DNA from 3 places in the Vibrio sp. HM8-C genome. Region 2 is predicted to be linked to each of the others. Evidence: predicted binding sites of a transcription regulator. Region 2 holds the regulator's gene; each other region holds the start of a gene.

Region 1 (4,289 bases), on a different contig from region 2:
GGCTTTCCATAATGACGACGTCATAACCGTTTGCGTACAGTGTCTCAAGCATACTGCTGACAGAACGATTTTCAGACGGCGAATCAAGACGAGAGATAATAACACCAACAACTTTTTGACTGCCACCACGCATAAGCTGTGCTGACTTTGAAGGAACGTAACCCGATTCTGCAATTACCTTCTCTACCTTCTCTCGAGTTTCAGGCTTCACTTTTGGATCATTGGTGAGTACGCGAGAAACGGTAGATTTACCGACTCCGGAAAGTTTTGCGATATCAAGAATGGTGAGTTTTTTGCTCATGAAATATGGTCTGCAAGGTGATAAAAGCGGTGGCGAAACCACCGCACTACTTATGCTCTAGGCCATATATAAGCAAAAATTCACTCTATCCGGCAAGTTTTATAGATAATACCTTTGACTTCTAACCTAGCGTCGTTGCCTTTCGTGAACAAGGTAACAGGATTAACGACCACAGAGGTGTGATCATCCAGTATGTATTTTGCCCCTGAGCCTGTTGGAATACTGACTAAACGGTACATGCTTTCAGACGTCCTCAATACTGCGTTTTCAGACGATACATAAGCCACGTCAAACTGCTTCTCATCGTCACACACGTAATGTTGGAAATCACTGTCTTTAACTTTAAGCCCATCGACTTCAGTTGAGCTTGAGCAGGCGGTTAATGCAGTCAAAGATAGTGCCATCAGGCAAAACGCAACAAGGTTATCGTTTCTCTTCATGATGATTCTCTCTTTTAGTAATAAAAAAGGCCGCACAAGCGACCTCCTAATACCAAACCCAGCAATGTATCTACTACCGATTACTTGTAATGGTATTATTTGCGCTCTTTTAAATAGTTAGGCACATCGCGCAAACTGTCCAGTACAACGGTCGCTAAACTTTCACCTTTTTCTGTCACAGGCTTACCAGTGCGCACTAAAATTTTAGTACCTACACCAGCAGCTTCGGCGGCCATCATGTCTTCGGCTTTATCGCCCACCATAACAGAATTCGCCATGTCGATTTTTAGAAAATCTCGAGCTGAGATAAACATACCTGGCTTAGGCTTACGGCAATCGCAATCTTCTTTATATTTACCTACACCATGTTCTGCGTGGTGAGGGCAGTAATAAATGCCATCGAGTTCGACGCCGTTATCAACGAAATTCCAATCCATCCACTGTGTTAATGAAAGAAAACGATCTTCGCTAAACATGCCACGAGCAATACCTGATTGGTTAGTAACAAGCACAAGCAAGTAACCCATTTCATGCAGCTTTTTCGTTGCATCAAAAACACCATCGATAAACTCAAAGTCATGTTCGTCGCTTACATAGCCATGATCCACGTTTATCACGCCGTCACGGTCTAAAAACACAGCTGGTTTCGCCAAAATATTCATCTCTATAAAGTCAAACTACGCGAATTATTGCACGCTTTATTTCTTTCATCACTATCTAATTACTTAACGATCTCTCTCGAATGACCATTTAGACGTCTAGACGTAAAAATATCTATTGACTTGAAGTTAGTTAAGCCATAGCATCCTCTACCAAGTTAGAACGAGTTAAATATTTTATTCTGTTGTTACTACTATTTTAGTAATACAAAGGTAACTCGTTACAAAACAACCAAGATTTATCCCTGCGCAGGTTTTTCAATGATTGAGATTAGTCACGTCAACAAGGTGTTCTATCAAGGCACGAAAGAAATCAATGCCTTAAAAGACATCAACCTTAACATCCAACAAGGCACAATCTTCGGTGTTATTGGCTCTTCAGGTGCTGGTAAAAGTACTCTGATTCGTTGTGTGAACATGCTAGAACGCCCAACTAACGGTAGCGTTATTGTTGATGGTGTTGATCTAACGAAGCTTAGCTCGAAACAATTGAGCGAAGCACGCCGTAACATCGGTATGATTTTCCAGCATTTTAATCTGCTTTCATCACGTACTGTGTTTGAAAACGTTGCTCTGCCACTAGAGCTATCAGGTAAAAGTGCAGCACACATTGATAAGAAAGTGTCTGAACTTCTTCAACTGGTTGGTCTTTCAGAGAAACGTGACACTTATCCATCAAACTTAAGTGGTGGCCAAAAGCAACGTGTTGCGATAGCTCGTGCTCTAGCGTCTGATCCAAAAGTATTGCTGTGTGACGAAGCAACCAGTGCTCTTGATCCAGCGACGACACAGTCAATTCTTGAGCTATTGAAAGAGATTAACCGTAAGTTAAATATCACTATCTTGTTGATTACTCACGAGATGGATGTAGTAAAAAGTATTTGTCATGAAGTGGCTATCATCGGTGATGGCGAGTTGGTAGAAAAAGGCACTGTGGGTGAAATCTTTGCTCATCCAAAAACAGAACTTGCACACCAGTTCATTCGCTCAACATTGGATTTATCAATTCCAGATGATTATCAAGCACGCTTACAGCAAACACGAGTTGAAGGCAGTTACCCATTGGTGCGCTTAGAATTTACTGGCGCCACAGTAGACGCGCCATTGATGTCGCAAATTTCACGTAAGTTCAATATCGATGTCAGCATCTTAAGTTCCGACCTTGATTACGCTGGCGGTGTGAAGTTCGGCATGATGGTAGCGGAAATCTTCGGTAACGAAGAAAACGACAATGCTGCAATTCAATACCTTCGTGACAATAAAGTAAAAGTAGAGGTACTTGGTTATGTCCTTTAATACCATCACAAGTTGGTTATCACTAAACGGTGACCTGCTTTTAACAGCAACTTGGCAAACAGTGTATATGGTAGCAGTTGCAGGAATTATTGGTTTTGCACTAGGTATTCCACTAGGCGTTATTCTTCACACCACTAAAAAAGGTGGTTTGCTAGAAAACACGAAATTGAACAGTGCACTTGGCGCAATCGTCAACGTTGGACGTTCAGTACCGTTTCTTGTGTTGATGGTTGCAATTATCCCTGTGACAAAGTTGCTTGTGGGTACTTTCATCGGCACAACAGCAGCAATCGTACCTTTAACCATCGGCGCTATTCCATTTGTCGCTCGCTTGATTGAAGGTGCATTGTTGGAAGTTCCAACTGGTCTTGTTGAAGCTGCACAATCTATGGGTGCGACACCAATGCAAATCATTCGCAAGGTGCTGCTACCTGAAGCAATGCCAACCATTCTTAACTCTGTAACTATCACGCTAGTAACTCTTGTGAGCTATTCAGCAATGGCAGGTACGGTAGGTGGTGGTGGCCTAGGTGATGTGGCTATTCGTTACGGTTTCCACCGTTACGATGTCGTGATAATGGCTGTAACCGTTGTCATGCTTATTGTTCTAGTACAAATAATTCAATCAATCGGCGATGCATTCGTACGCCGCGTTGATCACAGATAAAAACGATATAAGAATTTCTAACAAGGAGATTACCATGAAATTCAATCTTAAAAGTTTACTGACCATCGCTGCTGCTGCATCTGCTCTTGTGCTAGCTGGCTGTGGTGAAAAAGAAGTTGATAACAACAAAGTGAAAATTGGTGTAATTGCTGGTGCTGAAGCTCAAGTAGCAGAAATCGCTGCAAAAATTGCAAAAGAGAAATACAACCTAGATGTTGAACTAGTAACTTTCACTGATTACGTAACACCAAACGCAGCGCTAGACGACGGTTCAATCGATGCAAACGCATTCCAACACAAGCCATACTTAGATCAGCAAATTGCTGACCGTGGTTACAAACTAGCAATCGTTGGTAACACGTTTGTTTACCCAATTGCGGGTTACTCAAAACAAGTGAAATCTGTTGATGAGATCCAAGACGGTGACCGTATTGCAGTACCAAACGATCCAACAAACCTAGGCCGTTCTCTGCTTCTACTTGAGCAACAAGGTCTACTAAAACTACGTGAAGACGTTGGTCTACTAGCAACTGTACGTGACATCGTAGAAAACCCTAAAAACATTAAGATCGTTGAACTAGACGCAGCTCAACTTCCACGTTCTCTTGATGACGTTACGCTTTCTATCATCAACACAACTTACGCAAGCTCTATCAATCTGACTCCAGAGAAAGATGGTATCTTCGTAGAAAACAAAGAATCACCTTACGTTAACCTGCTTGTTGCTCGTGAAGACAACGTAAACGCTGAAAACGTACAAAATTTCCTAAAAGCTTACCAAACAGATGAAGTAGCAAACGGCGCTTCAGAAATTTTCCACGGTGGCGCAGTTAAAGGCTGGTAATCACTAGATTATTGCTAAGACTTTTAATTGTCAGATAGTTCAAGGGCTCCGATTGGAGCCCTTTTTATTGAAGGTGGTTGAG
Region 2 (4,289 bases):
TCTCAAGGGTTTCATCGTAGACACGTGCAAAATCATGTCCATGACCAAATTCAAGTTCAATTAGCAGTACTTCATCTAATGAAGTAATGATTTTTGCGCCGCGCCCTGATGCGAGAACACGTTCTATTTTGGTTGAGCCTGATTCTGGCTTATGGCTGCATCGTAGCTGAAGTTCCATCGCACTTTGAGCAACAGGTTGGAGTGTACGGCTATGTAGAACGGGTGCAGCAAGGCGAGCCAGCTCGTTGGCTTCATCCAAACGTAAAAGAGGCAGTAGGCATGCGTTCGCTACGATACGTGGGTCTGCGCTATATACACCAGCGACGTCACTCCAAATCGTTACACGAGCAACGTCAGCTAACGCACCGATGACCGTTGCAGAATAGTCTGAACCATTGCGACCAAGTAGAACGGTATCACCTTGGTCATTCTGAGCCATAAAGCCGGTAATCACGATACGATGATGTGCATGCTGAGCGAGTACTTTTTTCAGTAGCGGATAAGAGCGTGAACGGTCTACTTCAGGCTGAGTGCCTGCTTCTGCACGTAGGAACTCGCGAGCGTCTTGTGAAACCGCTGGCAAATTACTTTGGTTGAGCAGCGCTGCTAACAAACGAGCTGACCACATTTCACCATGTCCAAGCACGGCAGCTTGCTGTGCTTTGGTCAGTGGCGCGGTTAGCTCACCTAAGCGAATAAACTCACCGTTTACTTGAGTTAACAGATTGTCAGCAACTTCACCTTCAAGTAAGTCTTCAACCAGTTTGCATTGGAACTGACGTAATGATTGCAGTGTTTCATGGGCAACACGGCCGTCTTTGTTCAATGCTTCCAAAAATGCGATTAAGCGGTTGGTGGTTTTACCCGCCGCTGAAACAACCACCAAATCTTCAGGTTGTGAGTATTCTTTTAGAATGTTCGCGACACGCAAATAACACTCTGGATCTGCTAAGCTACTACCGCCAAATTTATGTAGCTGGCGTGAAACAGTCATTAAAACTTCTCCTTAGCTTTGGTAAAGGCTTGGTCCAAATCAGCGATAAGATCCGACGCATCTTCCAAGCCAACTGACAAGCGCAGTAATAGTTGAGAAATGCCTGCTTCAGCAAGTGCTGCTTCGCCCATCGCTCGGTGAGTCATGCTCGCCGGATGGCAGATCAAACTTTCTACACCACCTAGAGATTCTGCAAGAGAGAAAAGCTCTAGTTCACCAACAAAGTACTTCAGTTGCTCGTAGCTACCAGCAAACTCAAAACTCAGCATTGAGCCAAAACCTAGCTGCTGTTTCTTCGCAATCTCATGCCCTGGATGCTCAGGCAGGCTAGGGTGATAAATGGTTTTGATCAGTGACTGTGATTTCAAATAATCCAAAATTTGCAGAGAACTTTCCTCATGCACACGCATACGTGCGCCAAGAGTACGGATACCACGTAGCGTCATATAGCTATCAAATGGTGTGCCCGTTGCACCAATACAGTTACCCCACCAAGCTAGTTCTTCAGCATGAGCTTTGGTTTTACTGATCACCACACCGCCAATCACATCTGAGTGACCATTGATGAACTTGGTGGTTGAGTGGATAACAAAGTCAGCACCCAGCGTTAGCGGCTTTTGGTAAACCGGAGTTAAGAATGTGTTGTCTACAGCAACTAGAGCGCCGACGGCTTTTGCTTGTTGGCAGATTTTCTCGATATCAACCACTCGCACTAACGGATTCGACGGAGTTTCTAACAGCACGAGTTTTGGTTTTTTCGACAATGCCGCTGCAAGTGCTTGTTCATCAGATTGATCAACAAAAAGCACTTTGAAATCGCCTTTGTTTGAACGAGTATTGAACAAACGGTAAGTGCCGCCGTAGCAATCGTGTGGTGCAACAATGAAGTCGTTAGGGCCAAGTAATGTTGACGCAAGCAGGTTTAGCGCGGAAGTACCGCAGTTAGTAACGACTGCACCTTCACCGCTTTCTAATTCGTAGAGTGCCTTTTCTAATAAGCCACGGTTTGGGTTGCCGGAACGGGTATAGTCATATTGAGGCACTTCACCAAACGCAGGGAAGCCATAGTTAGTCGATAAATAAATTGGCGGAACGACTGCGTGATATTGAGTATCTGATTCGATTCCGGTACGAACTGCGATTGTAGCTGGCTTGCGTTTGGTCATGAGTGTTTCCTTTCCTGAGACTCTTAAATAGACATCCAAATTCACAGTAAGAATACATGTGTTCGTCTATATTGGGGAATTGCATCTTACTTTACTTCTCATTTTTTGAGACGTCAATACTTCTAGACGTCTATATGTCTTTGCTTATGGCAGTAAATCCCGCTAAAATCTAGCCTTTGGAATTATTACTCGAATTCGAACAATGAAGGTGCGCAATGGCAGACTGGAACGGTGAATATATAAGCCCCTATGCAGAGCATGGAAAAAAAAGTGAGCAGGTGAAAAAAATCACCGTATCAATTCCACTTAAGGTATTGAAAATACTCACAGATGAGCGTACTCGCCGCCAGATCAACAACCTGCGTCATGCGACCAACAGTGAGCTTTTATGTGAAGCATTCTTACATGCTTATACTGGTCAGCCACTACCTACGGATGAAGATTTACGTAAAGACCGTCCGGACGATATTCCAGCAGAAGTGAAAGCGCTAATGACAGAAATGGGCATTGAGTTCGAGGCTTACGACGACTAATTGCTGTCGTTAATCTGTTTTTCCGCCCAATTGTGCAGATATGTGTAAAAAGCCCTGATTTGAATCAGGGCTTTTTTGATGCTATTGCGTTCAATGCAGTAACTGAATTTAGTTCGCCATGTAGTTTTCTGGCATCTCGATACGAGCAACACCAGAATCAATAGCGGCTTGAGCAACTGCTTTTGCTACACGTGGTAGTAAGCGTGGATCCATCGGTTTCGGGATGATGTATTCTTTACCGAACGTGAGTGAATCAACACCTGCGGCTTTCAATACTTCTTCTGGTACTGGTTCTTTCGCTAATTCGCGAATGGCCGCAACCGCAGCGAGTTTCATTTCATCGTTAATCACTTTCGCACGCACATCGAGCGCACCACGGAAGATAAATGGGAAACACAGTACGTTATTCACTTGGTTTGGATAATCACTGCGACCTGTACCCATGATTAAATCGTCACGTACAGCGTGTGCAAGAGCCGGTTTGATTTCTGGATCTGGGTTTGAACATGCAAACACAACAGGCTTCTCCGCCATCAGCTTCAGTTCATCTGCGGTGAGTAGATTAGGGCCTGAAACACCTAAGAACAGGTCTGCACCTTTGATAACATCTTCAAGTGTGCGTTTGTCTGTGTTGTTAGCAAATAACTGTTTGTATTCGTTGATATCATCACGACGAGTATGAATCACACCTTTACGGTCAAGCATGTAGATTTTTTCACGCATCGCACCGCATTTAATTAGCAGCTCCATACATGCGACTGCTGCAGCGCCAGCGCCCAAACACACGATAGTACATTCATTAAGCTGTTTGCCTTGCAGCTCGATAGCGTTCAGCATACCTGCCGCGGTAACAATTGCGGTACCGTGTTGGTCGTCGTGGAATACAGGTACATCACAACGTTCAATCAAGCGACGTTCAATTTCAAAACAATCTGGAGCTTTGATGTCTTCGAGGTTGATACCACCAAAGGTATCTGCGATGTTAGCAACCGTATCAACGAACTCATCGATAGTGCGATGTTTCACTTGAATGTCGATAGAGTCTAGATTTGCAAAGCGTTTGAATAATAGAGCTTTACCTTCCATAACTGGCTTAGATGCCATAGGACCAAGGTTACCTAAACCGAGGATGGCTGTACCGTTAGAAATTACCGCAACGGTATTGCCTTTGGCTGTGTATTTATAAACGTTTTCTACGTTTTGTGCGATTTCGCGAACGGGTTCTGCAACGCCTGGGCTGTATGCGAGAGCTAAGTCTTTTGCTGAATCGGCTGGTTTGGTTAGCGCGACGGCAATTTTTCCTGGAGTCGGTAGAGCGTGGTAGTCGAGGGCTTGCTGACGAAAAGCTTCTTCCTCGGTGAGTTCATGGCGATCATTATTGGACATTAGGTGGAGCCTTATTGTTTTTGTTAAGGCCACTCATTCTAGAGTATGTCAATGGATCTTCATAGTTTTGATACGCGAGAAATAGAGCTCCTAAGACCAGATTCTTTGGTTCGAAATGTTGAGGTTTCGGAACGTTAGAAACTAAAAAGGACGCCGTAGCGTCCTTTTTTGAATCTTCGCGTAAAGTAAAATTACTTCTTGCTAGATAGA
Region 3 (4,289 bases), on a different contig from region 2:
CGCATAAAAGTGCGTAACACCCGCGGACAGCTAATGGTTGATGAGCTGATTACCAATCAAACCTGTACCACTCAATAGCTATGTTTGTGCATCAATAGAGAGTTTTGTACATCAATAAGGGGCTCAAATGAGCCCCTTATGCTTTTCTACCTTTTGTAACCGAAGTGTAGCTGATATTTAAGCCGCGTTACTTTGTGCTTCTTCTCGTAAGGTTTTCGCAGCTAACACCATATTGATGAGCGAAGCTTCAACCTCTTTCCAGTTACGTGTTTTCAATCCACAGTCTGGGTTGACCCATAAACGTTCTGCCGGAATTTTCGTAGCTGCTTTACGTAACAGGCCTTCAATCCATTCCTGAGTCGGAATGTTTGGTGAATGTATATCGTAAACACCTGGGCCAATTTCATTTGGATAGTTAAAGTCTTCAAACGCCTTCAGCAGTTCCATATTCGAACGGGAAGTCTCAATGGTAATCACATCGGCATCCAGTGCAGCAACCGAATCGATGATTTCATTGAACTCGCTGTAACACATGTGAGTATGGATCTGCGTTTCTGCTGCTGCACTTGCCGCAGAGATTTTGAATGATTCAACTGCCCAATCTAAATACGTTTTGTGGTCACGCTTCTTCAGTGGCAAACCTTCACGAATGGCTGGTTCATCAATCTGAATGATATTAATGCCCGCATTTTGAAGATCAGACACTTCATCACGCAGTGCCAGAGCCAATTGCTGCGCAATCTCTTTGCGGCTGATGTCTTCACGTGGGAATGTCCAGCATAAGATGGTAACAGGACCAGTCAGCATGCCTTTCATCTTCTTTTTGGTCAGGGACTGTGCGTAGCTAGACCATTCCACCGTCATTGGCTTTTCACGTTCAATATCTGCGACGACAATCGCTGGCTTCACGCAGCGTGAACCATAACTTTGCACCCAACCAAATTGCGTGGTTTGAAAACCAGCGAGGTTTTCTGCAAAGTACTCAACCATATCGTTACGCTCTGCTTCACCATGTACTAACACATCTAACCCTAGAGCCTCTTGACGCTTTACAGCATCAGCAATGTGCCCTTTCAGCGCAGTAATATACTCAGCCTCTGGCAATACTCCTGTTCGGAATGCGCTGCGTTGAGTACGAATCTCGCCGGTTTGAGGAAACGAACCAATAGTTGTGGTTGGGAACAATGGCAAACCAAGCTGCTTCGCTTGTTTCGCCGCTCTTTGCTTATACGGCTCACTTCTTTCCGCCAACGAAGCTGTAATAGCATTTACTCGAGCTTGTACCTGTGGCTTGTTGACGTGGGTTGCTGTCTTTCGCTTTACTATTGGCTGACTATAAGTATCACAAGCCAGAATGGCATCTTGTTCGCCATCCAATGCTCGTCCAAGTACAGCAACTTCCGTCACTTTCTGTTTGGCAAACGCAAACCAGCTACGCACCTCTGCCGAAAGATTCTGCTCAAGCTCTAAATCAACTGGGCTATGTAGAAGTGAACATGAACTTGCGACCCAAAGGCGATCACCTAATTTGTCTTTCACCGGTTGTAGCTGATTACGAAGACGACCCAAATCTGCTCGCCATACGTTTCTGCCGTTGATAGCGCCTACTGACAGCACCCAATGCTCAGGCAGTTTGTTTAGTACGCTATCTAGCTGTTGTGGCGCAGCGGAAATGTCGATATGAAGTCCATTCACTGGCAGTGCAACTATCTTGTCGAGAGTATCAATCACTGAGTCAAAGTATGTGGTAAGCAGTACTTTAACGTCTCCTTGCAGCACCTGATACGCCAATTTAAATGCGTCCTGCCATTGGCTTTCAAGCTCAAGTGCTAGAACGGGCTCATCAATTTGCACCCACTCAACCCCTTGTTTGGCCAACTTCGACAAAATGTTTTGGTATGCCGTCAGTAAACGAGGTAGTAAAGTCAAACGGTCAAAATCCTCTTCGACTTCTTTTCCGAGATACAGGTAGCTCACAGGCCCTAATAGAACCGGTTTTACATTCGCTCCCGTTTTAATGGCTTCGTTCACCTCTTCAAACAGTTGTGGCCAGCTGACTTCAAATTTATCGTCTGAGCTGAATTCAGGAACGATGTAGTGGTAGTTGGTGTTGAACCACTTAGTCATATCTGATGCGGCACTGCCATTACAGCCACATGTACTTTGCGATTGACCACGACCAACACGGAACAGTGTATCAAGGTCAGGAAAGCTATCTTTGTTATGAGATGGATTATGACGAGCAGGCACGTGTCCAAGCAGTAATGTGGTGGTGAGTACATGATCGTACCATGCGAAATCGCCCGCAGTCGCGAAGCTTAAACCTGCTGATTTTTGTAACGCCCAGTTGTTGTGTCGAATTTCACTACCAACCGCTTTTAGTTCTTGTTGAGTGATGTCACCACGCCAGTATTTTTCTAGTGCAAATTTAAGTTCGCGTTTTTCGCCAATACGTGGATAGCCCAAAATATGTGTAATAGTCGCCATGTGATCGTTCCTTTTGTTAAGCTGAGGCCAAACACAAAAGATGTCTGGATGGCTAAACTATCACCCCAACGGCTTCATGAAACAATCAACTAATATTCAACTTGTTTATTAAAAATATTCATGTGGATAATTTAAGCGATACTGTGACACTCAAACATTTGTGAAATACAGACTCGATTTGACGTTGAAGCTCACCCTGTAAACAGCCTTTACGTTAAGACAAACAGACTAATCCTACATACAGCAAAAATGGCTCAGACCTAAAATAGTGAGTTTAGTTTTAACCCCTATTTTGAGTTTGAGTGATGAAAAAAATCCTGCTGACCATCTTGGTAAGCCTATGTTTAGGTACTTTATTAAGTGCCATTCATATTAGCTTTGCCACTAAGCATATAATTAACGACAAAAAATACAGTTTTGAAAATTTCATTTCTGTTTTTGATTCAGCAAGAGACCGTCTGAACATCGTGTCCAAAAGCGTAATGGCGAGCCTAGCGGTAAAACACGACACAGACACAATAAAAACCAAAGACATTTTAGACCTATACAACAATGAGAGAATTAGCATTGTCGATGCTACTGTTCTTCAAACTTTAACGAACATCGTCGAAGAGAGTCCTTACCTGATTAAGGACGAATATGTTAATGATTTAAGCTACTTATCGCTTAACAACAACACACTGTTTTACAGAATAAAGCCTGTTAATCGTTCAAGCTTTAAAAATGCCATTGCCTGTCAAACTTCTGATTATTGTGCGCTGCTTTACTACAACGCAAAGCTGCCAAACATCAACTACACCTACGATATTCTTCAGGATCCGTCAGGTAATGTTGCGATGACGTTGACTCGTCCACTGACCAAAGATGAGACAAACATAGGTAGTTTGATTCTCGATATTCCTGTAGCAAACATTTTTAATGCCCATACCTATATCAACAAAGAGTATTACAACGGCAAGAACGTCTACAGTTTCTCCGATTCAGATATCCCAGTACTACAATTTCATCAGGACTACCCTGTAGATGCTAAAACGATCGTCAGACTAAAGGTGTCATACCTGAACGTTTGGTTTAGTAAATCCTACTTAATCATTCAGTACTCTTCGCTGATCTTCTTCATCCTGTTCCTAATTCTGAAAAAGAGAGAGCTGGATAGGCTGACACGTAACATTGTCGAAGGAAAAGAGAGCTTCTATGATGTTCAGTTCAACAAGCTGGTTGATGACATTGCAGTGTATAACTACGACATCACTGAGTCTCGCCATCTGGAAGAGGTGGTAAAAACTAACGCTGAGAATTCTCTGATTCTGGTTAAATACAATCTTGATGAAGCCAAAACGTTGAATGTGGTTCCTCAAGCACATAGCCATATCATTGAAGTGATTGGATCATTTATTCGAGGCAGCGACTACATCATCAAAAACACCAAATTTGAAGATGAGCTCATTATCTTATTACCCAAGTGTTCAACAGAAAACGCGACACGAGTACTCAATAAAATACTCTACAAGCTCAGCGAAGAAGCGTATTCAGGCCATGAGCTAAAACTGAAAGCAACCCGACTGATTTCGAACATTCAGGACACTGTCAGCATCGATAGTGTTGTTGCCATTGCTCAAGATGAGATCTTCAAAATCGGTGGCGAGCGCTAAGTTCTAGACCTTTCTTTTCCATCACTCTCGTTACAAAAAAGCTCTGCATATGCAGAGCTTTTTGTTTGGACGTCAATAAACCAAAACTTAACAACTCGTAATAAATATCTACTATTCTTGAATATTTAAGAACTCGTTTAATTCCTGTTT

What was found. Region 2 encodes MetJ, which represses methionine synthesis genes. Its sites were predicted from a motif close to TTAGACNTNTANANGTCTAA; they were not measured.
Region 1: the regulator MetJ is predicted to act here: its motif matches at 1,492-1,511, upstream of metN (methionine ABC transporter ATP-binding protein MetN).
Region 3: the regulator MetJ is predicted to act here: its motif matches at 2,524-2,543, upstream of metE (5-methyltetrahydropteroyltriglutamate--homocysteine S-methyltransferase).

The regions. Positions count from the first base shown of each region.
Region 1 is NZ_JBMMKS010000001.1:156,109-160,397, reverse strand. Features, by position in the region: gene treR (trehalose operon repressor TreR) at 1-301, opposite strand, end outside; gene ACOSVQ_RS00710 (MliC family protein) at 382-741, opposite strand; gene gmhB (D-glycero-beta-D-manno-heptose 1,7-bisphosphate 7-phosphatase) at 837-1,394, opposite strand; gene metN (methionine ABC transporter ATP-binding protein MetN) at 1,662-2,696, shown strand; gene ACOSVQ_RS00695 (methionine ABC transporter permease) at 2,686-3,363, shown strand; gene ACOSVQ_RS00690 (MetQ/NlpA family lipoprotein) at 3,398-4,207, shown strand.
Region 2 is NZ_JBMMKS010000025.1:4,269-8,557, forward strand. Features, by position in the region: gene ACOSVQ_RS19870 (bifunctional aspartate kinase/homoserine dehydrogenase II) at 1-994, opposite strand, end outside; gene ACOSVQ_RS19875 (O-succinylhomoserine (thiol)-lyase) at 994-2,160, opposite strand; gene metJ (met regulon transcriptional regulator MetJ) at 2,376-2,693, shown strand; gene ACOSVQ_RS19885 (malic enzyme-like NAD(P)-binding protein) at 2,802-4,079, opposite strand; gene rpmE (50S ribosomal protein L31) at 4,271-4,289, opposite strand, start outside.
Region 3 is NZ_JBMMKS010000001.1:555,898-560,186, reverse strand. Features, by position in the region: gene ACOSVQ_RS02580 (GspS/AspS pilotin family protein) at 1-78, shown strand, start outside; gene metE (5-methyltetrahydropteroyltriglutamate--homocysteine S-methyltransferase) at 178-2,487, opposite strand; gene ACOSVQ_RS02570 (hypothetical protein) at 2,793-4,139, shown strand; gene ACOSVQ_RS02565 (adenylyltransferase/cytidyltransferase family protein) at 4,251-4,289, opposite strand, start outside.